DNA from 4 places in the Viridibacillus sp. FSL R5-0888 genome. Region 3 is predicted to be linked to each of the others. Evidence: riboswitches for the same ligand, from Rfam matches in the RefSeq annotation. Region 3 holds a riboswitch; each other region holds the start of a gene.
What was found. Region 3 has a riboswitch for S-adenosylmethionine ahead of MKY02_RS11310 (cyclase family protein). Riboswitches for the same ligand answer to the same signal wherever they lie in the genome.
Positions count from the first base shown of each region.

Region 1 (7,425 bases), 1.7 Mb from region 3:
GAGCAGTCCGCACAATCAATGGTACACTCGATCTTCACGTTAAATTAGAAGAGAAACTAGCAGAATTTAAAGGTACAGAAGCAGCCATTTCATATCAATCAGGATTCAACTGTAATATGGCAGCCATTTCGGCTGTTATGGATAAAAATGATGCTATCCTTTCTGATCAACTAAATCACGCATCTATTATAGATGGTTGTCGCTTATCAAAAGCAAAAATTATTGCTTTTAATCACTCTGACATGGACGATTTACGTGCCAAAGCAAAAGCAGCAACTGAATCAGGCTTATACAATAAAGTAATGGTCATCACTGACGGTGTGTTTTCAATGGATGGAGATATCGCAAAACTTCCTGAAATCGTAGAAATTGCGAAAGAATTTGATCTTATTACATATGTGGATGATGCTCATGGATCAGGTGTAACAGGTAAAGGGAAAGGTACTGTGAAGCACTTCGGTTTAGAAAAAGAGATCGACTTCCAAATCGGTACACTGTCTAAAGCAATTGGTGTAGTAGGTGGTTACGTAGCTGGTAAGAAGAATTTAATTGATTGGTTAAAAGTACGTTCTCGTCCATTTTTATTTTCAACAGCTTTACCACCAGGTGATGTTGCTGCAATCACTGCAGCTGTTCAAATGTTAATTGATTCAACAGAACTTTGCGATAAACTGTGGGAAAATGGCGATTATTTAAAAGCGGGTCTGAAAAAACTTGGTTTTAACATCGGCGCATCTGAAACACCGATTACACCGTGTATCATTGGTGACGAAAAACTAACTCAAGCCTTTTCTGCTCGTCTCTTTGAAGAAGGCGTATACGCTAAATCAATCGTCTTCCCAACTGTACCAAAAGGCACTGGACGCGTACGTAATATGCCAACTGCCGCACATACAAAAGAAATGCTAGACGAAGCTTTAGCGACTTATGAAAAAGTAGGTAAAGAGCTAGGCGTAATTTTTTAATATAAAAAATGCTCAGCGCTATGTGTGCTGGGCATTTTATTAGGAAATTTTCTTTGTTAAATCTATAACCATCTGTGATTATGTGACTGTTTTATTGATATATTTATTAAACCCATGCACTGAAAAGCTAACTTATGAGATAAGTTAGCTTTTCAGTTTATAAATACTTAAAATAAATTTAGTTTTGAGATACGAGTTATTGCTTCATGAAGCCTGTCCTCATCAACAAGTAAGCCAACACGTACGTACCCTTCTCCATATTCACCAAAACCATTACCCGCAGCAACTGCTACATCAGCCTGTTCTAGCAATAAATCAGCAAATGTTTCACTCGTATATCCTTTTGGTACAGGAAGCCATGCAAAGAATGATCCTTTTGGAGCTGTCACTGCCCAGCCAATACGATCGCAAGCGACTTTTAATGCGTTCCGGCGGCTTTCATACATAGCCACTAACTCAGTTACACAATCTTGTGAACTAGAAAGTGCTGCAATACCAGCCTCTTGCACAGCAGGAAATAGGCTGACAAATAAATGGTCTTGTACTAAATTTAATGCTTCAATTAACTTTGCGTTACCAACGGCAAAGCCGACCCGCCAACCGGCCATATTATACGTTTTCGATAAAGTATACAACTCAACCCCGACATCTTTAGCACCTTCAGCTTGTAAAAAGCTCACTGGTTTTTCACTATCAAATCCAATTGCTCCATATGCAAAGTCATGCATTACTGCAATATCGTGATCTTTCGCAAACTGCACAGTTTCATCGAAAAATGATAAATTAGCAACAGCACCAGTTGGGTTGTTTGGGTAATTTAAATACATTAATTTCGCACGAGCTTTTACCTCATCTGACACAGTTGTGTAATCAGGTAGGAAGTTGTTTTCCGCTAGTAATGGAAGTGTATCGAACTTGACATCCGCTAGTGCTACGCCTGACCAATAGTCCGGATAACCAGGGTCTGGGAGTAGCATTGAATCACCAGGGTTCATAATAGCTAAAGGTAATTCAACTACACCAATTTTTGTGCCGAAAAGTATGGCTACTTCCGTATCTGTATCAATTTCAACGCCGTATTCTCGCGCATAAAATTCAGCAATGGCTTCCTTGAATTCTGGCAAGCCACGGAATGGAGAGTATTTATGAGTTTGCGGATTAATAACAGCTTCCTGCATAGCTTTTATAATATGAGGAGGCGTTGGTTGGTCTGGATTTCCTTGGCCTAAATTGATGACATCTCTACCTTCCGCAACTGCGGCACCTACTTTTTGTACTAAAGTTGCGAAAAACTGCTTCGGCAACTGTTGTAATCTCGTTGAAAATTCCATCTTCGAACAAACCCCCTTGAATTATTTTCTTTAATAACTTGTTATCCACAAAATCTTTCTTATAAAAACGCTATACACAACAACTACTTTGTGGATAAAATAGACGTATGTATAAAATAGTCGCAATAATAAGAGAAATATTATAACCTTTTTAAGAAAATGTCTACAGGTGGTGGAGTTATGAAAATTGCATGTATACAATTAAATGTTGCCTTCGGGGACATCGAAAAAAATTTTACAAACGTCGAAAAGTTTATCAGGGAGGCCGCTGATAAGGGGGCGGAACTCGCAATTCTTCCCGAAATGTGGAATTCTAGCTATGCTTTAGAGAAATTAGAAGACCTTGCAGATCCGAACGGGGAACGCACAAAGAATTTTCTACAAAAGCTTTCAGAAGAATTACAAATTCATATTGTTGGTGGCTCGGTATCAACGAAAAAAGATGGTAAATTCTATAATACGATGTACGTATATAACAACAAAGGGGAGCTTGTCAGCGAATATGATAAAGCGCATCTTTTCCGTCTAATGGACGAGCATTTGTATTTATCAGCTGGCGATAAGCAAAATAACTTTGAACTGGGTGATATTCCAGCAGCTGGTGTTATCTGCTACGATATTCGTTTTCCAGAGTGGTTACGTCTTCATGCATTGAACGGAGCGAAAGTAATTTTCGTTTCTGCACAATGGCCAACGCCACGTATTGATCATTGGAAAACGTTATTACAAGCACGTGCAATTGAAAGCCAGTGTTTTGTTATTGCAGTAAATAGAATTAGCCATAAAAAACAAAATTTCAACGGTCAATCGATGGTTATTGAACCTTGGGGTGAAGTGTTATGGACTGGTGGAGAAGATGAAGAAATGGCGATTATCGATGTCGATTTCTCTATAGTGGATGAAATTCGCCAACGAATCCCGGTATATGATGATCGTCGTCCTGAATTATATAAAGATATTTTGAAATAATTCAAAGTTTCAAAAAAGTGTTTGACATCTACATTATTTCACAGTAATATTTAGTTCATAACTTACAAACGAATATTGAATTTTATCTAGAGAGACCGAGGGATAGGCCCTATGACGTCCGGCAACCCCCTGCCAAAGGGAAGGTGCCAATTCCTACAGAATGAGTACATTCTGGAAGATAAATCGCCAATTTACACTTACGATGCTTCTTTCAGATAACCGAAAGAAGCGTTTTTTAATACAGCAAATTCCAAGTATTTCTATAGAAGTTACATAATTTAAACAGATTTGAGGGGATACAATATGCTCGAGATTCAGAATCTTACAAAAGTATATAAAACCAAGAAGGGTACGGTAACGGGTGTAGACAACGTATCGTTGACAATCGATGAAGGTGAAGTTTTCGGTATTGTTGGCTATTCTGGCGCAGGAAAAAGCTCGCTTCTACGTTGTATCAATTTATTAGAGCGACCAACAAGTGGCAGTATCGTAGTAAATGGTCAAGATTTAACAAAATTAAAAGGTGAACAACTTCGTAAAGCGCGTTTGAAAATCGGAATGATATTCCAACATTTTTACTTAATCAGTCAAAAAACGGTTGGCGAAAATATTGAATTTGCTTTAAAAGCAGCGGCTACACCACCGAAGCTGATTAATGCTCGTGTAAAAGAATTGCTTGAAATGGTAGGTTTATCTGAGAAAATAGACGTTTACCCAGCACAATTAAGTGGTGGTCAAAAGCAACGTGTCGGCATTGCCCGCGCACTTGCAAATAATCCATCCGTACTACTTTGTGATGAAGCGACATCAGCACTTGACCCAAAAACAACGGTTTCCATTTTACGCTTACTAAAAAAGATCAATCGTGAGCTAAATATTACAATCATCCTTATCACGCACGAAATGGATGTTGTGAAAGAAATTTGTGATCGAATGGTTATTATGCAAGAAGGAAGAGTCATTGAAGAAGGGGCAGTTTACGACGTTTTTGCAAATCCGGTTGAGCCATTAACACAAGAATTTATTAGCAGCGTTGTATCATTTGAACTGCCACCAACGATTCTTAAAGGTGTGACAGGGGAAATTGTGAAAGTACTATTCAAAGGAGATGTAGCTGGAGAGGGCGTCATTTCAGATATGATTCAAAACTTTGAAGTACGTGGTAATTTCTTGCACGGCACAATTGAATATATTCAAGAAAAACCTCTTGGCATTTTCTTAATGGAGCTACAAGGTCAACCGGATAATGTAGGGAGAGCTATTTCTTATATGGAAGGACGCGGTGCGTTTGTGGAGGTGATTAACAATGCTATTTGATTTCGAGCACTTTATTAGTATGCTTCCAGACATTTGGAAAGCATTTGGTGAAACGTTACTGATGATTGGTATTTCACTTAGCATTTCACTAATTATTGGTTTACCACTTGGAATTATACTATTTGTTACAAGCAAAGGTTTATTTTTACGTAATCGTTTTTTTAACGGAATTTTAGGGTTTATCGTCAATCTAGTTCGTTCCGTTCCGTATATCATTCTATTAGTAGCGTTGTTCCCGCTAACAAAAATACTGGTTGGAGATACAATTGGTCCCGTAGCGGCAAGTGTTTCATTATCTGTAGCAGCCATTCCGTTCTTTGCGAGACTTGTAGAAACGTCTATGCGTGAAGTTGATAAAGGTGTCATCGAGGCATCAATAGCTGTCGGTGCAACACCGTGGATGATTATACGAGATGTGCTATTACCTGAAGCGAAATCGGGTATTATCCAAGGTGTGACAATGACGATTATTAGTTTAGTCGCATATTCCGCAATGGCTGGTATTGTCGGCGGCGGTGGAATTGGCGACCTAGCTATTCGCTTTGGTTACTACCGCTATGACAACACAATTATGATTGCGACAGTTGTCATTTTAATTGTTATTGTCCAAATTATTCAACTTTCAGGCGATGCCATTTCAAAAGCAATTGATAAACGATAAAGGGGAGATTTGAAAATGAAAAAGTTTTTACTAGCAGCGTTATTATTCGTATTAGCAACAGTTTTAGTTGCATGTGGTAACAAAGATGAAAGCAAACCAAAAGATTCAAAAGACATTAAAATTGGCGCAACTGCAGGGCCGTATAGTGACATGTTAAATAAAGCAATCATCCCGCAATTAGAGAAAAAAGGGTATAAAGTAAAAACAGTTGAATTCAGTGACTACGTACAACCAAACAAAGCATTAGATTCTGGTGATATTGATGCAAACCTTTTCCAACATTCAATTTATCTTGAAAACTTTAATGAACAAAATAAAATGAAATTAACTGGTCTAATTAACGTACCAACTGCACCAATGGGCTTCTTTGCAAAAGATTTTAAATCAATTGATGGTATTAAAGACGGCGCAAAAGTAGCAATTGCTAATGATCCATCAAATGCGGCACGTACATTATTAGCGTTACAAGAACAAGGTCTTATCAAAATTGACCCGAACATCGAAGAACTAAAAGCATCTGAAAAAGACGTTGTTGAAAATCCTAAAAACTTAGTGTTCCAACCAATAGAAGCGGCGGGGCTGCCTCGTGCAATCGATAGCGCTGACCTTGTTGGTGTCCCAGGAAACTTTGCACTTGCGGCGGGACTGAATCTACAAGATGCACTCTTCTTAGAAAACATGCCTGATAAATTCCGTAATGTTATTGCGGTTAAGGAAGAAAACAAAGATTCACAACTAGCAAAAGATATACTAGAAATCGTTAAATCGGAAGAATTTGAAAAAATCATCGATGAAGAATTTAAAGGTTTCGGCAAACCTGACTGGATGAAGTAAATGTTGAAGCGGTCCGCCTAGACTCGACAAGCGCTGGAACCTTCGAATTGAAAACGTACTTTCAGTTTTCAACCGAGAAGGTGGAAGTGACCTCGAGAGTCTGACCGCTGAAGCTGGATATCTCGAGTAAATGTTGAAGCGGTCCGCCTAGACTCGACAAGCGCTGGAACCTTCGAATTGAAAACGTACTTTCAGTTTTCAACCGAGAAGGTGGAAGTGACCTCGAGAGTCTGACCGCTGAAGCTGGATATCTCGAGTAAATGCTGAAGCGGTCCCCTAGACTCGACAAGCGCTGGAACCTTCGAATTGAAAACGTACTTTCAGTTTTCAACCGAGAAGGTGGAAGTGATCTCGAGAGTCTGACTGCTGAAGCTGGATATCTCGAGTAAATGTTTCGAGCATTTTTCTAAAGAGACTACTGCACACTTTTAAGTGTGCAGTAGTCTCTTTTTATTATGAAGTCCTCCTGGTAAAACTTATACTCACTACTCATTCACAATACCTGATATTCCCACTTGCCATCTCACTCATCTCAATTTAAAATAAGAACAAACGTTCTCTATTGGAGGATAGGTGTATGTACGAAAACATGCCAAGGCGATCAATTATGTGTATCGATATGCGTTGCTTCTATGCGAGTTGTATTGCAACATTGGAGCATTTAGATGTGATGAAAACGCCGATTGCGGTAGTTGGTAACTTCAATCAAAAGGGAAGTATCGTGCTAGCGGCATCGCCGATGATGAAAAAACGTTTCCAAGTAAAAACGGGCACACGCCTCTATGAAATTCCGAAGCATCCGGATATTCGCCTATTTGAACCTAAAATGGACTTCTTCATCCGCGTTTCAATGGAAATTACACGCTTACTCAACAGTTATGTCCCAAAGGAAGCTATCCATATTTATAGTGTTGACGAAAGTTTCGTTGATTTAACAGGAACAGAAAAATTATGGGGACCAGTTGAACAAACCGCGAAGAAGATACAACGAGATATTTACAATCAGTTTGGAATTCCAAGTGCCGTCGGCATGGGGCCTAATATGTTGTTATCAAAGCTAGCGCTTGATTTAGAAGCGAAAAAAACGGGCTTTGCTAAATGGGTATATGAAGATGTGGAAGAAAAGTTATGGCCTACATCACCACTCTCTAAGATGTGGGGTATTGGGTGTCGGACAGAACGCACGCTTAATCATATGGGGATTTTTTCAGTAGGAGATTTAGCGAAAGCAGATTTAAAAACACTAGAAGCTCGTTTTGGTATTATGGGTAATCAGCTTTATCATCATGCGTGGGGAATTGATCTTTCTGAGCTCGGTTCACCGATAATTGAAGGGCAAATCAGTTAT
Region 1 is NZ_JBBPAU010000001.1:3,942,748-3,950,172, reverse strand. It holds gene MKY02_RS19550 (glycine C-acetyltransferase) at 1-965, shown strand, start outside; gene MKY02_RS19545 (pyridoxal phosphate-dependent aminotransferase) at 1,133-2,296, opposite strand; gene MKY02_RS19540 (carbon-nitrogen family hydrolase) at 2,477-3,265, shown strand; SAM riboswitch class I at 3,345-3,450, shown strand; gene MKY02_RS19535 (methionine ABC transporter ATP-binding protein) at 3,569-4,582, shown strand; gene MKY02_RS19530 (methionine ABC transporter permease) at 4,572-5,243, shown strand; gene MKY02_RS19525 (MetQ/NlpA family ABC transporter substrate-binding protein) at 5,259-6,077, shown strand; gene MKY02_RS19520 (Y-family DNA polymerase) at 6,655-7,425, shown strand, end outside.
Region 1: it holds a riboswitch for S-adenosylmethionine, as region 3 does, so the genes downstream of both, MKY02_RS19535 (methionine ABC transporter ATP-binding protein) here and MKY02_RS11310 (cyclase family protein) in region 3, are expected to answer to the same signal.

Region 2 (7,425 bases), 1.8 Mb from region 3:
AAACATCTAATGCATTAATAGATGGCACTTCTTTTCGAATAATGGCAGATGAAATTCGATTTATTATATAACGAGGATCGATACCATTCATGCCCTCATTTGGATATTCTTTTTTCAATTCCTCTACATCAATTGAGTTATATCCTTCTACACTTTCCCCATCGTACATACGCATCTTTTTCACAAGATCAATACTTTGCTTTTTAGGTGTTTCTAACCTAGTTAAAACAGAAAAGATTGCAGCTACTTTTAATGCATGAGGGGCAATATGAACATGCGCCATATCACTTTCATTAATCATTTTCTCGTAAATTCGCTCTTCCTGACTTACTTTTAAATTATAAGGAATAGGCATCACAATAATTCTTGAGTGAAGTGCCTCGTTCTTTTTATTTGAAATAAAAGATCGGTATTCAGTTTCGTTCGTATGAGCAACAATTAACTCGTCAGCACTTATTAATGCAAATCTGCCTGCTTTAAAATTGCCTTCTTGTGTTAATGACAATAAGTTCCACAAAAACTTTTCATCTAATTTAAGCATTTCCTGAAACTCCATCATGCCACGGTTTGCTTTGTTAAGTTCTCCGTCAAAACGGTAAGCACGTGGATCTGATTCAGAACCAAATTCCGCAATCGTTGAAAAATCAATACTACCAGTTAAATCAGCAATGTCCTGTGATTTTGGATCAGAAGGTGTAAATGTCCCAATCCCCACACGTTTATCTTCTGAAAATGTAATCCGTTCAATCATGACATTTTCAATAAGGCCATCATATTCTTTTTCGAGTCTCATCGTGTTTAAAGGAGATAAATTACCCTCTATGCGCAAACCATACTCTTCATAAAAATCTTTACGCAAATGGTGAGGAATAAGGTGGAGTGGGTCTTCATGCATCGGACATCCTTTTATTGCGTATACCGCTCCTTCATCTGTTCGTGAATATTGCTCAAGCCCTCGTTTTAGCAATGTCACAATTGTAGATTTCCCTCCACTCACGGGTCCCATTAATAATAAAATCCGCTTGCGAACATCTAATCTTCTTGCTGCAGGATGAAAGTATTCCTCTACCAATCTTTCAATTGCCGATTCGAGCCCGAAAATTTCTTGTCCAAAAAAGTTAAATAATTTTTGCCCATCTCTTTCTTCTAATCCAGAGCTTTTAATCATATTGTACACACGTGAATGGGCTGTTTGAGCAACTTCCGGCCTTTCCTTTACAATGTTTAAGTAATCCGCAAACGAGCCTTCCCATTTCAGTCTGTTTTCTTCTTCACGATAAACTTTAAACTTACTTAAAATGTCTATAGCCTTCCCTCCATTCTTAGCCTGATTTATAACATAGTATGAAATTAGAGAAATAATGATACCCAATAATGAGTCATTGTTGAGGATTCTTCTTTGAGGAAATCTTGAAGTAGCTCATGGAGCATGCATTCAACTGGTTAAAGTGTCATTAATCCTACTAAAGACCAATTTTATAGTTGTCAGCAGTTTTACCTTTTCTGCCATTCCTTCTAAAAAAATTGTGAATGTCAATATGTCATTATGAAACTCCCTATATAACAAACATATAATGTACTGTAACAACTTCGGAGGTGATTACACTGATTCATACGGTTAAACCAGGTGAAACACTGTTTCAACTTTCTAGAGATTATCGCACACCGCTATCCGCAATTATAAGCGCGAACCCATCTATCAATCCAAATGTACTTTATATTGGCCAACCTATTGTTATTCCAGGTTTTCCTGATCCTAATACAATTCCATATCAAATTGATGTTTCACTCAACAATCGTTGGCTTAGATTATATAAAGATGGTATTTTACAAAAGCAATATCCTATTGCGGTTGGAAAAATGTTAACCAATACACCTGTAGGAAATTTTATTATCATTAATAAAGCACCTAACCCAGGAGGCCCATTTGGAACAATGTGGATGAGCTTATCAAAAGATACGTATGGAATTCACGGCACAAATGATCCAAGCTCAATCGGTAAGGCCGTATCTCACGGCTGTATTCGTATGCATAATGAGGATGTAGAAGAGTTAGCAAGTATTATTCCAATAGGAACTCCGGTTTTTATACATCCATAATGGTAAATAGGACTACCCACAATAGTCTGATAGCTGACTTTTGTAGATAGTCCTTATTTTAAAATCTATTTATTCCAAACGTCTTTAGCGATACGTACAACATGACGTAATTTTTCCCATTGCTGTTCTTCAGTTAATAGATTGCCTTCTTCAGTAGAGGCAAAACCACATTGTGGACTTAAACAAAGTTGATCGATATTCACATATTTCGTTGCTTCTTCGATTCTTCCTTTAATTTCATCTTCATCTTCGAGTTCAGAAGTCTTGGAAGTAATCAATCCCAAAACGACATGTTGATCTTTAATGAATCGTAATGGATTAAAATCTCCTGATCGTTCATTATCAAATTCTAAGAAAAAGGCATCCACATTCACACGTGAGAATAGTTCTTTTGCGATCGGCTCATACGCACCTTGATATAACCATGATGATTTAAAATTCCCTCGACAAATATGGATCGTAACCGTCATATCTTCCGGTTTATTTGCTACTGCTTCAACAGTAATATCAGCAAACTTTTTTACTAATTCATCTGGATCAAATCCCTGCTCTTTTATCTTATCTCGGAAAACATCACTGAACAAAGCTCCCCAGCTTGTATCATCTAATTGTAAGTAGCGGCACCCTGCTTCATAAAAAGCTTGAATCGCATCTTGATATACTTTACTAATATCTTTAGCTACCTCATCGAGTGAAGCATATGTAGGATTGCTTAAATACGGTTCGCTTCCAACTACACCCGAGTAAAAAATCATATTAGGTCCTGGGATTGTAATTTTAGCAACATGCTCACCGGCAATACTTTTCAAATACTTAAAGTCTTCTAAAAATGGATGTTCTTTAGGGAACTTTAATTTCGAATCGACCATGTATGCCTCCGCTTTTTTCATCGCTCCATTAAAAGCACCCGAAAGGTCTATTTCATAAACACGAATCCCTTCAATCGCTCTGATAAAGTCTAAATGCCACCATCTTCTTCTAAATTCACCATCTGTTACAGCAGATAGACCAACTTCTTTTTGTTTTTCAACAAGCTTAGCAATTTCTATATCCTCAACTAATCGTAATTCTTCTTTAGTGATCTGACCTTGTTGATATTGTGCTCTTGCATCTTTAAGTACTTGTGGGCGAAGAAAGCTCCCTACATGGTCTGCTCGAAATGGTGCTTTAGTTACTGTATTAGTCAAATTAGACAACCCCTCTGAAGTTAAATTTGTATTTTTTATTGAGCTTTTCGAGGTACAAAAAAACCCCTTCTTAAAAGAAAGAAGAGATTGGCTTCATGGCTATTTACTCTTCTTATCTTCAAGCGTTACGCTTCTGGAATTAGCACAGTGCAAAAAAAGTCTGTTGCTGAGATATCAAAGGGCCAGTCCCTCCATCTCTCTAAATAAGAAAGTTACATATTTAATTACTAGTTAACAATCTACATGTATATCCATAGAATGTCAATAATCAGAACTATTTACCTGTTCAATTCAAGTTTTATCTTATTAAATATTTATTAATTCGTAGATTTGATATCGATCATATACTTTATTTAATTCTAATGACTAAAGTAGTGTCTGTGACTATGGTCCATAAAATTAAAGAAACGCACATCTTAAAAGATGTGCGTTTCTTCTGCTATCTATAATTATCCTCTTCGTCCGCCTCTTCCACCACGTTTAGACTCGGTGCTGCGTTTTAGAGTAGATAAGTTATCTTCACTTGATTTTAAGAATTTAGCCATCTTATCTTCAAAGGTTTCCTTCGGTTGGAAATTGCCTCGTGGACGACTATCTTTCTGGCGATATGGACGCTTCGTATATGAAGACGTATTTTCAACAGGTTTATCAATCGCTTTTTTAATGGATAAGGCAATTTTTCCTTCTTTTTCGCTTAGGACCTTAACTTCTACTTGATCCCCAACTTTCAGATGGTCATTAATATCTTTTACGTAAGCTTCTGCAACTTCACTAATGTGCACAAGTCCTGTGACCTTATCTGGCAACTCAACAAACGCACCAAAATTTGTGATTCCTGTAACCTTACCTTGTACCTTGCTACCAATTTCTACTGACAATCCATTTCCTCCTAATAAATACTATACTTTATTATATCAAATTTAATTTTTGGCGCCAGTATTCCGCTATATTTTTTAATATCAACAATATTTCCAATTTAATACTAATAACTTAAATAGTATCCGTGACTGGCACAATTAGATTTTTTAAAAAAATCTATCGTAATAGAGGGAATTGATAATATATTCAGAATATACAAGTGAAGGCGAAAGACCATTTTTGAGAGGAGGAAATGAGTAATGTCAAAGAAAGTATTATTGTTAGCTGGAGATGCCGTTGAGGCTTTGGAGATTTATTATCCTTATTATCGTTGTCTTGAAGAGGGCTATGATGTGCAAATAGCTGCTCCATCGAAGAAAAACTTACAGACGGTCGTTCATGATTTTATTGGTTGGGATACTTATACAGAGAGTAAAGGATACTTAATTGAATCTCATTTGGCGTTTGAGGATGTACATCCTGAAGAGTATGATGGATTGATTATCCCTGGAGGTAGAGCTCCTGAATACATTCGATTAAATGAAAATGTTCCAAAAATCGTTGCTCATTTCTTTGAGGCAAATAAACCTGTTGCAGCAATTTGCCACGCTAGTCTCATTTTAACAACTGTTTCTCAATACTTAATAGGTCGCGAATTAACGGCTTATATCGCATGTAAACCAGATGTAGAAGCTGCGGGTGCAACTTATATTGAAGATCCTCTCCATGTTCAAGGAAACCTCATTTCCGGACATGCTTGGCCTGATCTACCCGGATTTATGAGGGAATTCATTAAACAACTGAATCAATAAGGTTTGTTAATAAAAGATAGACAAAAGAACGTATCCATATATCCTAAAGTATTTTGGATACGTTTCTTTATAACTACTGATTCACTTCCTCATAAACCTCATTCATAAACAGTAAGCATTTGAAATTAGTATAAATTAAAATGTAGATCAGTTTTAATCTGTAATTCAATTGGATATTCTACACTCTAAGCTACTAAATTCCCCACACTTATTCTGCCTGCATTATTATTTCTCCGTTTGTTTCACAGAATAACCTTTTTGTAATTACTATATTTTTATTTCAAAAATACTATTTACAATCCCTTTCATTAAAAGCTACATTAAAAAATTTTTTTTAAGACAATCCAATGAGGCTTTTCTGTCGCTATTGCAGCCTAAAAATATTTGTAGGATGAACTTTTCACCTCTTAACTAAATGTATTAAAAACAAATCTTTGTCCATTCTAATATCACAAGGAGGTGAAAGTTATGGCTTCAAATAACCGAAGTTCAAATAAACTTGAAGTACCTGGTGTTCAACAAGCGATTGATCAAATGAAATATGAAATTGCTCAAGAGTTTGGTGTACAACTTGGAGGAGAGGCTTCTTCTCGTGCAAACGGTTCAGTTGGTGGAGAAATTACTAAACGATTAGTTCAAATGGCTGAAAACCAAGTAAAAGGAAATTCCGGGAAATAAAAATCCAAAGTAAGAAGGTAGAGTTATTATGCTCTACCTTTTTACTTTGGATTTAAAAACTTTAATTTAAATAATCACAGTCTAATCGAATTCTTCTAATTGGAATTCGTTCTTAAATGATTATAGTAACTTCTACCACATACTGCTTCAGAATGTACAGAGTGTATGTGGCAACACAAGGGTGCTGGTAGGTTTATTCCATTCTTAAGACCTTTTTCTTTCAGAAAACAGACTTTATCAAAATAAAAGGTGCGGCCGCAAAGGAACTTGAAACTAAATAAAATAAGTACACATGAGTTGATGTGATTCATTTTTTCTCTAACTTTTTAAGAGTTTCATCATTTCACTGTCCCGTCAACATTCTTTTCCAAAGTTATCAAGCAATGCACGCACTTCATCTGTTGATTTCGTGTTCATCAATTGATTTCTTAATTCAGCAGCTCCAGGGAATCCTTTGACATAAATTTTAAAAAAGCGATGAAGCCCTGTCATTGATCGTGGTAGTACTTCCGCATATTGATCTTGAAGATCAAGCTGCAGTCTTAAAAGATCAAGATACTCTTTACTGCTATGCTCTTTTGGCTCTTTTTCAAAAGCAAAAGGATTTTTAAAAATACCTCGCCCGATCATAACGCCATCAATACCATATTGTTCAGCAAGCTGCTGCCCAGTTTGACGGTCAGGAATGTCTCCATTGATTGTTAGTAGCGTATTTGGTGCGATACGGTCACGTAATTTTTTGATTTCCGGAATTAGCTCCCAATGCGCATCTACTTGGCTCATTTCCTTTCTTGTACGTAAATGAATAGAAAGGTTCGCAATATCCTGTTTTAAAATATGCGTTAGCCACTCCTCCCACTCATTTATATCGTTATAGCCAATTCGTGTTTTCACGCTGACAGGCAGTCCGCCCTCTTTTGCTGCTTGAATAAGTTCTGCCGCAACATCTGGACGCAGAATAAGACCACTACCTTTCCCTCTCGATGCCACATTCGGTACAGGGCAGCCCATATTAATATCGATGCCTTTAAATCCTAGCTCTGCCATGCCAATACTCATTTGACGGAAATATTCGGGATTATCCCCCCAAATATGTGCCACCATTGGCTGTTCATCTTCTGTAAAAGTCAAACGGCCACGCACACTTTTCATGCCCTCTGGATGACAATAGCTATCCGAGTTTGTAAACTCTGTGAAAAATACATCCGGTCGACCGGCTTCACTTACAACGTGACGAAAAACAACATCTGTCACATCTTCCATTGGTGCAAGTACAAAAAATGGTCGTGGTAAATCACGCCAAAAATTATCTATCATTTCAAACTCAAATCCTCTCACTATGGATACAACTTCAAACTCTCGGTCAAAAAATATAAAGCCTAATGTTCCACTTCTTTTACACTTATATCATGTTTAATAACTTATTATCAAACACAAGTACATTTGGACATTTATAATTTATGAAAAACTATTGTGAAAATCTGCAATATTTATTTTAACCAAAATTGATCCTGAATGTTATTTTACACACAAAAAAGCAGATGGTATAGATTTTTTCTATACCATCTCCAACCTCGCGACCACTTCGCAATGTGTCGCATGCGAGAACTTACTACATAAGAAATAAATTTATCTAAACATAAATAACCATACATTTGAAAAACCCCTTTCCAAAGAAAGAGGCTTTTGTGAAAATTAAGTATACTATTCCCTTACGCTCTATATCTTACAGCCAAACCTTTTAAGAATTTACGTGCGAAATTATCGCCACAATCTTTATAATTTCTATG
Region 2 is NZ_JBBPAU010000001.1:515,234-522,658, reverse strand. It holds gene MKY02_RS02560 (PrkA family serine protein kinase) at 1-1,306, opposite strand, end outside; gene MKY02_RS02555 (L,D-transpeptidase family protein) at 1,606-2,100, shown strand; gene MKY02_RS02550 (5-methyltetrahydropteroyltriglutamate--homocysteine S-methyltransferase) at 2,166-3,287, opposite strand; SAM riboswitch class I at 3,397-3,497, opposite strand; gene MKY02_RS02545 (S1 domain-containing RNA-binding protein) at 3,737-4,165, opposite strand; gene MKY02_RS02540 (DJ-1/PfpI family protein) at 4,406-4,957, shown strand; gene MKY02_RS02535 (alpha/beta-type small acid-soluble spore protein) at 5,426-5,635, shown strand; gene MKY02_RS02530 (tRNA dihydrouridine synthase) at 5,990-6,973, opposite strand; gene MKY02_RS02525 (YehS family protein) at 7,348-7,425, opposite strand, start outside.
Region 2: it holds a riboswitch for S-adenosylmethionine, as region 3 does, so the genes downstream of both, MKY02_RS02550 (5-methyltetrahydropteroyltriglutamate--homocysteine S-methyltransferase) here and MKY02_RS11310 (cyclase family protein) in region 3, are expected to answer to the same signal.

Region 3 (7,425 bases):
AAGAGTGCCTTGTATTGTCCAACTAAAATATAGAAGAACAAAAAGAAAAAGCATGTTTTGAATGAAGATTATTCAAAACATGCTCTTATTGTTTTTTATTTAATCTTTTTGTTAATAGAATGATTAATCAATATACTTATAACTCTAATGTCATAAATACACTATTCGGATCCTCAATGTAATTAGAAAATGGCCTACAATATTGAAACCCATTTTTCAAATACAGCTTCTTTGCGGGTTCAAAAGCCTCCATTGAACCTGTTTCTAAACTTAAACGCTTATAATTGCGGTGCCTAGCCTCTTCAATAATATGCTCAAGCATACGCCCTGCAACGCCTCTCCGTAAGTATAATGAAGAAGTACGCATGGATTTTATTTCACCATGGTGTGCATCCAGTTCTTTTAGTGCTCCGCAACCAATTAATGCACCGCCTTCCCATGCACTCCAGAAAGTAATTTCTGTTTTTTTCAATTCCTCGATAGTTAACGCATGTATACTTTCTGGTGGAGAATTTAGTGCCATACCTTGAAGATGCTCCTCCAACAACGCTTTAACTTCATCTCTTGATAAATCATCAATTTTAATATCCAAAGAGTTCACCTTCAGTTTCAATTATTCATTTGCTAGTATTTTTTAGATGAATATTTAAGGCAGAATAGCAAATGATCGAACTGGGAAGCCAGAAGCCTTCTCAGGTTTAGGAACGATGTTAAAGATGACAGCCCCTTTTGCAGGTAGCTGGTCTAGATTAGTAAGCAACTCTACTTGATATGTATCTTGTTCCAATACATATAGTTCACCTAGTAATGCATTGTTTTGACGGTATAAAATGCTAGAATCCGTATCAAAAGTTTCATGCCCTACTGCTTTGATATGACGCTCTTCAAACAAGAACTTAAGTGCATCTACTGACCATCCTGGTGCATGTGGATTTCCATCTGCATCAAAGTTATTAAATGCTTCAACATCAGGCCAACGTTTGCTCCAATCCGTACGAAGAGCAACAAATGTACCTGCCTCAATTTCTCCGTGTTCGGCCTCAAATTTCAAAATATCTTCAACTGCAATGGTGAAATCATGATTTTCTGCTGCATCTTTAGAATGATCTATTACAACAAGTGGCAATGCAAGCTCTTTTAAATCTAATTCTTCTAAATAACGAGCATCACGAACAAAGTGAATAGGTGCATCTAAATGTGTTCCATACTGTCCAGCAAATGCAAAATTCTGAGCAAAAAAGCCATCATCATGTGAAAATAGAGTTGTTTTTTCTAACCCTTTAAATGCGTTGAAACGTGGTGTTTCTGCTCCAAAAGTATGTGTTAAATCAATCCATTTCTTTTCCTTTAACGTTTGTAGTGCATTGATTAATTCTGTTGACATATCCATCACCTCATCATTTTTTTAAAACAAAAAAACCTCTCCTTGATAAGAAGAGGTTGGCGATACGTCCATGCGCTCTTCTTATCTTCAAGCATACGCTTCTGGAATTAGCACGGTACATCGTCCGTTGCTGAGATTTCATAGGGCCAGTCCCTCCACCTCTCTGGATAAGAAAAAAGTTATTTTGTTGATTCTTAATTTACAACTTTAGAAATCTATTGTCAATGAAAATTTTAGAAAATTCTTTATAATATATGACTCTTATAATCAATTATGATAACTTTTTCTTCTAAATTAAAGGCATCAGATACGATTCTAGCCTCGTTTGATACCAAATACTATCCATCTAGCATCTATATCTTCATTCACATATTCTTTATTGTTGTATTCTATATTACTTAATGAACGAACTATCTTTACATCGGAGTTAATGAATTCCTCTTGCAAATCTTCATGGTTGTTTGTAATCAAGTATGCATGGGTCCATAACCAATCTCCAATCTTTTGTCTAACCAGGTTGACAATTTTAATCCAACAATCCCTCTTCTGAATAGCATAAAAACTCATTTGCAATTTTTTATTGCAAATGAGTTTTCTTCATTGCGTGACAGCTAATCTTTACTTAAATATCACATTTTTTATATTTAATTTAATTATTTTGCTCAAGGAATTGATATATCCCCATCATCTCTCGCTTATTCAACTCACGAATACGATTGAAAATTGGAATATGAGCTACAGCCTCAAGATTTGGACTTTCAGCAACAACATCACTTACTTTGCCAGTTAACCATGTTTGCACGTCTATGCCATCTACGATTTCCTTACGCCCTTCATCATTGATGCCACTTTCATAACAACTAACACATGGTACTGATAATTTATACACACCATCATGTAGTCCATCTTCAGAAATTACTTTCTTCCCTTTACAGAAAGGACATTGATGACTTTTTTTAATCTTATTAATTTGAGTGACAATTTTTTTGTAACCAAACGCTTCATAGACATAGGTAAGCTTTTTATATTTACCATTGGTGAAATACTTATCAATGATCGTTTCTCTCGTTTCGGTAATATTTTCAAAATCACAGATGGTGATCCGATTATTCATGCTGATGGATTCGATATTGCCGCTAATACTGCCCCAAAAAGGTAGTACATTTTGTAAAACCATTTCATAATGGGCAAAGCTTCCCTGCTCCAGTTCAAACATTTTCAAAGCAACCTGTGTTCCCCTAGGTAATAAGGAGACATCTTCAGTCAAAGTCATATCACCACCGACGATAGCTTTTAGTTTTTCTAGTATCTGTAACTTACCAACTGTTTTCAACACTTGATCAATAGGCTGCTGAATAATCTTTCGAATATCCGTGTCGTCAAATTTTAGCTTTTTATGATGGTTTAGCACGGTTCCTTCACAGATTGGACAGGTAATCAACTCTTTAGATGCTTTTATTTGCTCTTTAATAATCGATTTAGATACAAATATATAGCGGCCAATGATTAAATTAAAGCCTTCCCAAATCCTCGAAGCTTTGCCTGCTTTATCATAGAATGACCTTTCCCAATACCCATATAAAAAGGTGTGTTTTTCTGCTTCCGTCATGTCATTAAAACTTTTACTTAAATCCTGACCGAGCTCATTCTTAATCTCATCAAAGAGGAATTGCAATTTTGGATATTGATAGAATTTTAAAACCTTCATCACTTCTGGATGGAATAGGCCATCCCAGAATGGCACGGTTTTGTCCTGAATAACAATATCTATATCAAATTTTTCACTTACTTGGCGCCCAGAGCAGGATGGACAATGGTTTTCTTGATTATAGAAATCAAAGCTATTCGTATTTTTATTGGTCGGATGAGCTGCCACAATATGGTTGATCAAGCCTCCCATTTCATAAAGAAAACTATATTGACTATACAAATGCCGCTCTAAATCAATAGCGATGACGGGTGCAATTGTTTCCGATTCGTATTCACCATAAATCAAACGTGCAATTGATGATAAGCTTTTTAGGATGCCACCCTTATAGACGTTTTCTGCATTTTTAAAATAGGCAATATGATTTTCTTTTAAGTAGTTAACCCCATTTTGTTGATTGAGTGTTGAAGAGATTCGTAATGGAACAACTCTGTCTTCACTGTTTTTTTGACGATAATAGTCTTCATGTCTGACAACATCTAGATGCTCTACAGGTGCAAGCTGTCTTTTACCAAAATCAACGATAAAATCAGAGTTTTCTAGCATATACGCATTATGTTCAATCATTATTATTGAGACAGTTTCATCTTGCAAAATGCTTCTCAGACTATCGATGAATTGATTTAAAATATTTTGTGATAAACCTTTTGAAGGCTCGTCAAAAATAAAAAGCGTATGTGGGTTTCTAGAGTTGGCAAACAGCTCCGAAACTAAATGGACACATTGAAATTCACCAGTCGATAAGGACTGTGTTTTTCTTTCCAACGTCAAATAACCAAGTCCAAGTTTGATCAATAAACTCAAGCGTTTATGAGCGATATCTCCTTCTGGGAGTTCATCAATAATATCTTCAATCGAGCGCTGAAAAATATCATTAATATCTTCACTATATTTTGTGAGTTTCCTTTTTATATCAAGAAACGTCGCAACTGTTGACCTACTCGTAATCGATTGGTTTCGTTCTTGCCCGACCATGACAATTTTATCTTTTGGATATCGCTTCAGAAAGTCTTTGGCCATACATTCATTAACAAGTGTCGATTTACCACATCCTGATTCACCCGTAAACGTTACAAGTCTATTTTGAGGAATCTGAATTTCTGCCATTTGAATATTACGACAGTAAAGCTCTTTGAATTGATAGTAACCTGTTGGCAATGCTTCATTTTGTTCCCAAATGATTGGTTTTGGACGTGGTGATTCTTCAACAATTTTCCCGCCGTATTTACCACTACCTGGACCAAAAAACAATTGCTCATCCGTTGCGTCAAGCACCGTGTCAGAATGATCAATGAGCCAAATTTGATTCTTATAGCCCAATTGTTTAATCTGTTCTAAAATTTTCAATAGCGTTTGGTGATCTAGACCCACAGATATTTCATCAATAATAATAACGGTATTTTCACTTGATGCCATAAATTCTGCCAAGTACAGGCGTGTTAATTCTCCGCCTGACAATGTACCCATAATGCGATTTAATGTTAAGTAACCAATATTCATATTGATCATATTTTTGAGAATATGTTGTTTACCTTCACTAATATTTAAAACTTCTGCAAGTGAAATAATAGATTCAATGCTTAAGTCGTTAATATCGGCAATATTATGTGGTTTATCAAATAATTCCATCATATATTGCTCAACTTCTTGATTATAGCGCTTCCCCTGACACTTAGGACATTCGACATTTTTAGTTGTTCCACGACCTTTACAACTTGGACACCACCCTAACTCATTATTAAATGAAAAAACTTCTGGAGACAGGTTGAATTTTTCAGCAAGAGTAACACGAATGTCTTTAAATACGCCTGTATGTGTACCAATTGTAGAACGCGGATTAGAAGAGATTGATGATTTTCCAAGGAAAAGGACTAAAGGCATTTCTTCCATCTTGATGGCACTAAAATTTGTATCCATAATTGTTGGAAATAAATACTGATATTCAGCTTTTGGCAATAAAGAAACGAGACGCTTCTTGGATTCTTCACCAATTGTTTGACAGAAAGTCGTTTTACCAGATCCAGACAAACCAGCAATTCCTAACGATTTATCTACTGGTAGTACGGCATCTAAATTGTTAATATTATTTGCAATTAATTGATTGATTTTCATAATGATGCCCTCTCGATTCTGTAAATTTAATATTGCCATAATTGTAAAACTTCAATTGAATTTGTTGTTTTTTTCATCGACAATCTTATACTAACTTGAGAGGAAGATTTCTAAAACCGTTTTGAAGAAACAATTTAATGGCACAATTCCAGCAATTAGTCTGCACTTATATATCAGATAATTGCTCGCTTATTTTATATTTTTTTCCATTAAGTGCGAAATAAAAAGGGCTTCCTTCTTGCTTCAGAATTACCTCATATCATAAGAAAGAGCACAATTCTTGCTACGGAATTGCGCCCTGTTAAAGAATGGTTTATTAGTATAAACGGTTAATATTAATCCTCATCGTTTCTATTTGATTGATATATTCAAGTACCTACTCAAAAAGTTGGTCCTGAACATCAGGCATCAATGAGAAAGAAGATATCATTTTTACTGTTCTGCTAGTACTTTTCCAAGCTGGGCACCCATATTGGTCCAAGCATATTTAGCTCCTTCGATAGCTCCTTGGCGTGCTTTTGTTTCTTCACTAAATCCAGTTTGATCTAGATGTAGATGGATAGTTCCATCTGAACCTTTTTTCAAAGTCCATGTAATAGTAGTGCTTTCTCCGGCACTTAACCATGTGTAAGATAATGTATGAGGCTCGTCCACTTCGAGTACCTCACAATCTACAACTCCATCCCACCACTCATTTGGCTCAGCTCTAAATTGAAATTTATGTCCTACGATTGGTTTAAAGTCATTTTTCCATATCCATTTCGCTAGTGTATCCGAATCTGTTAAAGCGTTCCACACCTGCTCGATTGAATTTGTAAATTGAAAATCTAATGATACATCTGGTTTCATTTTTTGTTCCTCCAAAATAAGATTTAATTTGATAATTCTCTCTTTCCAGAATCCTTCGTAAAAAGATACCCAATCTTTTATTTCTTTCAACGGAGTTGCATTCAACCGATACCTTGTCTCTCTACCAACTTTTCGGGCAATTACAAGATCCGCATCTTTAAGGATAGCCAAATGCTTAGAAACTGCTGTACGCCCCATTTGAAAATGAACCGTTATCTCATGTAGGGGTAATTCTTCAACATCTGTTAACATTCGAAGTAATTTTCTTCTTGTTGGATCGGCAACAGCGTCATAAACATCCCTCACTTGACCCTTTTCGTTCAAAATCACCCCCACCTTTTCATTATTATTTCCTGTAATGTCAACGATTAAACTTTAATTACCTAATAGGACACCTTTTAGTATCTTATCGATTATAGGACACCAAAAGGTGACGTGTCAAGTTCCCTGCTATTCCATTAACTAGGCCATTAATGGAATAAGGTTTGATTCTTAGTGCCTTTCGATAGCTTTCTATTTTAAGAAGCTTTAGATGCTCTTAGAGGTGTTACTTATGATGATTATAGCCGCTAACAAAGTCGATCTATCGGGTGTTGTAGAGGTCACTGGAACCCCTCTCAGTGCAACTTTCGTTCTTGCTGGCTTAACTTAATCCTATGAACTATAAACCTAACAACAACGTATTGGGATCAGATTATAAAATCCATTCAAAAAAACAAACAAAAAGGTCACCACAGCGTATAGTGGCGACCTTTTTATATGGTTTTCTTATTATAAAAAGCACTTCATTACATTCTCAAAACATATAATTCATGCAATTTTGCGGAAAATTCATCAGTCGGTAATGGCTTACTAAAGTAATATCCTTGTGCAAAGTCACATAGGTTTTCACGGACGATATACAATTCATCTTCCGTCTCTACTCCTTCAGCAACCACCTTCATATTTAATGCATGCGCTAATTTGATAATAGCAGTCACCATTGCGACATTACTAAGTCCTGTTTTTAATCCACGGATGAAAGATTGATCAATCTTCAAAACATCAATTGGAAACTGCTTTAAATAGCTGAGTGAGGAATAACCTGTTCCAAAATCATCAATCGCGATGATTACACCCAGTTCTTTTATTTGATTAAACGTTTCAATTAATTCTTCTGTTTGATGCATTAAGCTCATTTCGGTAATTTCCAACTCTAAATTTTTAGCTGGTAAACCTGTATCTCTTAATACTGCACGTAAATTGTGTACAAAATTTCTTTCCTTCAAATGAATAGGCGAAATATTAACTGAAATACGAATATCAAACCCATATTCATCAAGCCACTTCTTCATTTGTTTACAAGCTCTTTTTAATGTCCATTCACCAATAG
Region 3 is NZ_JBBPAU010000001.1:2,273,605-2,281,029, forward strand. It holds gene MKY02_RS11305 (GNAT family N-acetyltransferase) at 137-592, opposite strand; gene MKY02_RS11310 (cyclase family protein) at 647-1,384, opposite strand; SAM riboswitch class I at 1,463-1,558, opposite strand; gene MKY02_RS11315 (ATP-binding cassette domain-containing protein) at 2,034-5,204, opposite strand; gene MKY02_RS11320 (SRPBCC family protein) at 5,637-6,053, opposite strand; partial or broken gene MKY02_RS11325 (ArsR family transcriptional regulator) at 6,192-6,305, opposite strand; gene MKY02_RS11330 (putative bifunctional diguanylate cyclase/phosphodiesterase) at 6,842-7,425, opposite strand, start outside.

Region 4 (7,425 bases), 580 kb from region 3:
TTCTGTCTTCATCTGGTCTATAATATCTGCGGTTTCTTCTACTCTACCTAATTGAATGAGTGAGTAGACATAATGTTCTACCCATTCATATGATCTAACTATTTCTCTCCATCCCATTTCAAATAACGGGATTGCTTCATCAAAATAGTTGATTTGAGCAAAAAGTTCAGCCACGTTTACTCCACCCATATAATTTTCATCATTTTCATTAACTTTTCTCAGTGTTTTAAGTACAGAATCGTGATCATCTAACTGTAAGTATGAAACCATTTCCGCATATTTCAAAAAATCGCCATCAGTTGCGGACTTTTTATAATGTTCTGCTGCCTTTTCAAAATTGTTCATATTAAAATATGCTGCTGCTAAGTTCGCATGGACTACTTCAGTATCTTTCATTTTTAATGCATATTCTAAAATCCTGATGGCTGAAATGTATTTTTCCATTCGCAAATAAATTTCACCTAGTAAAGCAAAAGGAAAATAATGCTTTGGCTGTTTTTCAATTGCTTCAGCTAAAAGGGGTAAAGTTTTATAATATTCTTCTGTGTCTCTTATATAAAAACATGCTAAGTTATGGAGCGATTGTATATCTCTCTTTTCCATTACTGCTTGCTCTAGCATCATTTGAGCTTCTTCAAATTTAAATTCTAGTAATAACTGATTAACAGCTATGTCATTTAAATTCATCTTGTCACCTTCCAATTCAACTATGCAATAATAGCATATTCATATAAAAATTGTACCACTTATAGAAATTTATAAACTTTTCAAATTAGATTTGCTTCATAATAAGGTTGATATTATCATATTCACATGGTAAAATTTCATTATTATTAACTTTCAAACAATTGAATATATTTACTTATCAAGAGAGATGGAGGGACTTGGCCCGTCGATATCTCAGCAACCACCCTAAATGCGGCAAGGTGCTAATTCCAGTAGACGTAGTCTTGTAGATAAGGAGATTGACTTCATATTTTGAAGGCCCTCTTCCTTAGAGGGCCTTTTACTTTTTTATAAAGGATGATGACATGATGACAAACAAAAACATTGCGACACAATTAGTTCAGCTGGGAAATCATACCGATTCCAAAACAGGTGCTGTGAACACACCAATCTATCTTTCTACCGCCTATACTCATGATGGGCTTGGCCAATCAACTGGTTATGACTATACACGTACAAAAAATCCAACACGTACCGTTTTAGAAGAAGGTTTTGCTAAATTAGAATCTGGAGACGCTGGCTTCGCCTGTAGTAGCGGGATGGCAGCTGTTCAATTAGTTCTATCCCTATTTAAATCGGGTGACGAAATTATTTTACCTGAGGATATCTACGGTGGTACATACCGTTTACTCGGTCAATACCAAGAACAATATGCAATCAAATCTCATTATGCAAAATTCTCTTCTGTATCAGAGGTTGAAGGTTTAATAAATGAAAATACACGTGCTATTTTCATTGAAACACCAACCAATCCATTAATGCAGGAGTTTGATATTGAACTTTATGCTAAGCTTGCAAGAAAGCATAGTTTATTATTAATTGTTGATAATACTTTCTTAACACCTTACTATCAACGCCCAATCGAGCTAGGTGCGGATATTGTTATACATAGTGCAACTAAATACATCGGTGGTCATAATGATGTTCTAGCGGGTCTTGTTGTAAGTAAGGGTAAAGAGCTTAGCGAAAAACTATTCACAAACCATAATGCTGCAGGTGCAACGCTTGCTCCAATTGACTCATGGTTACTGCTACGTGGATTAAAAACATTACACCTTCGCATGAAACAACATACTGAAAATGCTAAGCACATCGCGGCTTATTTAGAACAAGAACCTTTAGTAAAAGACGTTCTGTTTGCTGGTAAAGGTGGAATGATTTCCTTCCGTTTACAAAAAGGTGAATGGGTTGGTAAGTTTTTAGAAAACTTGAAGTTAATCGTCTTCGCTGAAAGCCTGGGTGGTGTTGAAAGCTTTATCACATATCCTACTACACAAACACATGCGGATATTCCTGAAGCAGAACGAATTGCTCGCGGTGTTGATGACTCCTTACTTCGTTTCTCAGTTGGTATTGAGGAAGCAGAAGATTTAATCGCGGATTTACAACAAGTTTTTTCTATCTTAGAAAAAGAGGTGTCATCATATGAGTTCAATTAATGAAAACATTGAAACAAGTTTAATCACTGCTTCTACTCGCGGTGATTACGAGCAAAAAACAGGTGCAGTTAATGTTCCAATATATTTATCATCTACTTTTGATCAAGAGCATTTCGATTCGTTTGGTCCATATGATTATAGTCGCTCTGGTAATCCAACTCGTGATGCATTAGAGAAAACGATTGCTGAACTTGAAGGAGGGGCACGCGGATTTGCATTCTCTTCCGGTATTGCGGCCATCGCGTCTGCATTTATGATATTAGAAGCTGGCGACCATATTGTTGTGACATCTGAAGTGTACGGTGGAACATACCGTTTTGTGACACAAGTGTTAACGAAATTTGGCGTTGAGCATACATTTGCTGACTTCTCTGATTTAACATCAGTAGAAGCGGCTATACGTCCAAATACAAAGGTGTTATATATAGAAACTCCAGCTAACCCGCTTCTAGGTATTACAGATATTGAAGGGGTTGTAGCTATTGCAAAGGCAAATGGTGCTCTAACATTTTTAGATAACACATTTATGACACCTTTATACCAACGTCCATTAGACCTTGGTGTAGATGTAGTGTTACACAGTGCCACTAAGTTTTTAGGAGGACATAGCGATATTATTGCAGGGCTTGCGGTAACAAAGGACGTAGAGCTTGGTAACCGAATCTACTTCATGCAAAACTCATTCGGTGCCATTTTAGGCGCACAAGACTCCTTCTCATTAATTCAAGGTATTAAAACGTTAAATGCACGTTTAACACAATCGACAGCATCCGCATCAAAACTTGCAAATTATTTAGAAGCTCACGAATTAGTAGAAGAAGTTCATTTCCCTGGCTTGAAATCGCATCCAGGTCATGACATCCATGCAAAACAGGCAAAAAGTGCTGGAGCTGTATTGTCATTTAAATTACCTAATCGCGAAATCACTAAAGCGTTTGTTGAACATGTTCAAATTCCGATTTTCGCAGTTAGTCTTGGTGGCGTAGAATCAATTCTCTCATATCCAGCCACAATGAGTCACGCAGCTATTCCTAAAGAGGAACGCGAAAAACGTGGTATTACAGACGGTCTTTTACGCTTCTCTGTAGGCCTTGAAAATATCGACGATTTAATTGCTGATTTTGAGCAAGCATTTGTAAAAGCGAAAGAACTTACTGTTGTAGGCAATAAATAGATGATTGTATGAGTCGCTCCACTAACTTGGTGGAGCGTTTTTTTCTATTTAAATGCAGTTTATTCATTACAGTAATTCCAAAATTCAGCTATAGTTTCATCAGAAAAAGCTTCCTATTGAAAAACTTAGATCGTCTGCAATGGTACTCAGCAGTTAAATCGAAAATATTTCTGAAACAGAATAAATGAAAATTGTGAGGTAAAGCTATAATTATTCATGCGACTTTTCTTTTACAAAAAAAGAAAACGAATTTTCATATTGGGAAAACAGGACATCTTTGATAAGGAGATAAACCAAATGGGAAATAAAACGAAAAACTTACTCGCTTTATCACCTAATTCATTGATTATGGGCATGATATTAGCTTTAGTTGGAGGATTTTTAGATGCTTATACGTATATTACGAGGGACGCAGTGTTTGCGACGGCACAAACAGGGAATATGGTATTATTTGCGGTGAGAGCTGCAAGTACGGAATATAACGGTGCCATTCTTAATATACCGCCCTTTTTGGCTTTTATAGCTGGAGTCTTGGTAGCAGAATATATAAAAGATAAACATACTAGCCACAAACGAGCTGTTTTACTTTTGGAATTCGCGATTTTATTTATAGTCGGATGGTTACCTACTAGTGTGCCAAATATGCTTATCACCATGTGCATTGCGTTTGTGTCTTCCTTACAAATTGCCACCTTCAACAAACTGGAAAAATGGAGTTACAATTCAACCATAACAACAGGGAATCTAAGAACCGCAGCTCAAGCTTCTTATGCTGCATTCGTGAAACATGATTCAGAATCGATGCGGAAATTTAATGATTTTACTGCTATTATTCTTTCCTTTATAAGTGGTGCTTTAATTGGGACCTTCTTTAGTACGTATCTAGGAAAAACTTCCATCTGGATAGCAGCTGGAATTATACTGATCACCGTAATCTTATATCATAAAAGCAATGAAAATTCAAAAGAACCTCTAGAGAACTATTGACGCACGAATAAATACTTAATAAATTTACATCCCGATCTTCCAATGAGCATAACAACCATAATATTGTTTGTCGCTCTCTTTATATTTAATTCAGTAGTAAACTACACTTTGTAGTCTATTCTCTGAGTTCTACACAAAAAAAGGCAACCCACAAAATGTGGATTGCCTTTTTCATTTTCAATCAAAATATTTTAAATATTCACCATAGCCTTCTTCTTGTAATTTATCTTTAGGTATAAATTTCAAGGCAGCAGAGTTAATACAATAACGTAACCCTGTTGGCTGAGGACCATCTGGGAAAACATGTCCTAAATGTGAATCAGCTTCTCCACTACGCACTTCAGTGCGACGCATACCAAAGCTTGTATCGAAGTTTTCTTGTATACTAGCACCTTCCACCGGCTTGCTAAAGCTTGGCCATCCGCAACCTGCATTGAATTTGTCTTTTGAGTGAAATAAGGGTTCCCCAGATACGATATCAACGTATAGACCTTCTTCAAAATGACTATCATATTCGTTTTGGAATGGTGGCTCTGTCCCATGCTCTTGCGTGACATGATATTGCATCGGTGTTAATGTTTTCAACTTTTCTTCTTTGTTCATGATTTTGTCCCCCAATGCTGTTGTTGGAATGTAACTCGTCCTGAGCCAATTGAATAGCGCTCGTAATGTGCTGGATTCTTTTTGTAATAATGTTGATGATAAGTTTCTGCTGGGTAAAACGTTGTTGCTGGTAGAATTTGTACAGCGATTGGAGCTTTAAATTTACCTGATTCTTGTAATGCCTTTTTTGATGCTTCAGCTTTGTTACGCTGATCTTCATCATGGTAGAAAATGGCTGTCATATAAGACTGTCCACGGTCATAAAATTGACCACCAGCATCTGTTGGATCGATTAAAGTCCAGTAAAGATCAACTAACTTTTCATAAGAATAAATCGCTGGGTCAAAAGTAATTTGTACAGCTTCAAAATGTCCCGTTGTTTCACTACAAACTTCCTCATAAGTCGGATTTTCTGTATGTCCCCCAGTGTAACCAGATATGACGGACTCAATGCCCTCTTGCTGATCGAATGGTTTTACCATACACCAAAAGCATCCACCTGCAAATGTTGCTAATGCCATGTGCTACTCCTCCTATTCTTGAACGGGTACTGTTACTTCCAGTATAATCTTACCTTCTTTTAAATTAAATTCTTTTGCTTGCATGCGAGAACCTGAAAGTACTTCTATTTCTGTTAAACCCATATATACTTCCTCTTTGTTTGGACGAATAACCATCCAAGAAGGTAAATCTACTGAGTCATTTAATAATTTCAATGCCGTGCTTGGAGGGATATTCAACATTCCAACTTCTACATTTGTTTGTTTTAATATAAGATTGCCTTCTTCATCAATTGTTGGATCAAATTTCATCGTAATAGGCAGCTCCATACCAAAAACACTAAGCTCACTTACTAAAGACACTTCTTCATTGATGTACATATGTACAGGGATGGATTTAGCTTTCATCGCGTCCTGAATGTACTTGTTTGCAATGGCTTCAAAATCCGCTGGTGTTGTTTGAACTGATAGTTTACTACCTTCAGGCATTGCTGTTGTTTCTGGTATTGGCGCATCAGTTGCCGGTTTCGTAATGAACACAAACAATCCAATCATTACTGATAACATTAATGCAGTTAAAAAGAAAAAAGCTATTTTCCACTTATTCACCGTCACATCACTCCTTGAAGTCCATTTCCCCGTTGGTTAATTTTTTTAAACCGCATGACTTGATTGACCCTATTATGCGATCCGTCATTTCATCGTAGCCTCTTGCATTAGGATGGAAAAAGTCCGTATGATAAACCATATTCTCGTTCGAATCGAATAAATCCTCTACATTTACAAAACATGCATTTTTATCTGCCTCTGCAAAATCTTGAATATCTGTATTCCATTCATACAAAATCGTATTTAGGTCCGATTTTTCCTTCGTAAAGATAGAAAGAGGATTATAAACGCTTATTAAAATTATGGGCGCAGATTTATTTTTTTTTCGAATTAACTCCATAATTTTACCATAACGTTTTTGAAATTCGATGCGTTCCGAATCAAATGCTTCTTTATTTAAATTCATCAAATCACGTCTGACAATTTTCATCAAGTCATTTCCACCCATAGTGAGCGATATAAAATCAGCTTTTTTTAATTGTTCGTCAATTTTACCGCTCTCAAGCTGTGCTACGAGTTGATCACTTCGTCGACCTTTTTTTGCTGTATTTTCAACTTCGACGTATTTAACGCCTTCCCAGCCAAGCATCTGATCCGATAATCTACCGACATAACCTTGCTGATTTAACTCATCGCCAACACCTTCTGTTAAAGAATCACCTAAAGCAACGTAAATAATGTCTTTAGGGATGACTTCTTCAATAACTGGCATTTTTATTTCTTTGCTGCAAGCACTTAATAAAAGAAGTGCAAGCATGAAAATTATTAATTTCTTCACGTTCCATTTCTTCCTTTCGTTAAGTACGTCTAATGAAAGAAAGCAGGGAATGAAATCATCCCCTGCTCATCATATTAATCGGTATAGTACATAAAGCCAATTGCACCTGGGCCTGTATGTGTACTAATAATTGGTGAAGTATAGGCAAATTTCGTATCCATATAACCTGATTCTTCAAGTTGTTTTTTAAGTGGCTCTGCCATTGCTAACCCTTCAGCATGCGAAAGACCCACTCCTTTTATAACTTTCCCTTGTGTATCTTCTTTAAACTGATTAAATAAATATTTAACTACTTGTTTATGGCTTCGTACTTTTGCCACTGGGTTGTATGCTCCACCTTCAAGTGAAGCAATTGGTTTAATATTAAGTAAAGAACCAATCATACCTTTCCCTTTACCAATACGGCCACCTTTAATTAAATTATCTAAAACGTCAACAACGACGTATAAATTTGTATTTTCACGAACTATATTTAATCTTTCAACGATTTCTTCAACTGATTTACCTTGGTCAGCTAATTGGCAAGCTTCAAGTACTTGGAACCCTAAGCCAAATGAAGTAAAACGTGAATCAATAACGGTTACTTTTGAATCCGTCATACTTGCAGCA
Region 4 is NZ_JBBPAU010000001.1:2,850,960-2,858,384, forward strand. It holds gene MKY02_RS14210 (tetratricopeptide repeat protein) at 1-687, opposite strand, end outside; SAM riboswitch class I at 860-963, shown strand; gene MKY02_RS14215 (methionine biosynthesis PLP-dependent protein) at 1,035-2,165, shown strand; gene MKY02_RS14220 (aminotransferase class I/II-fold pyridoxal phosphate-dependent enzyme) at 2,161-3,339, shown strand; gene MKY02_RS14225 (YoaK family protein) at 3,637-4,326, shown strand; gene msrB (peptide-methionine (R)-S-oxide reductase MsrB) at 4,504-4,929, opposite strand; gene msrA (peptide-methionine (S)-S-oxide reductase MsrA) at 4,926-5,450, opposite strand; gene MKY02_RS14240 (YpmS family protein) at 5,463-6,038, opposite strand; gene MKY02_RS14245 (GDSL-type esterase/lipase family protein) at 6,046-6,816, opposite strand; gene MKY02_RS14250 (DegV family protein) at 6,891-7,425, opposite strand, start outside.
Region 4: it holds a riboswitch for S-adenosylmethionine, as region 3 does, so the genes downstream of both, MKY02_RS14215 (methionine biosynthesis PLP-dependent protein) here and MKY02_RS11310 (cyclase family protein) in region 3, are expected to answer to the same signal.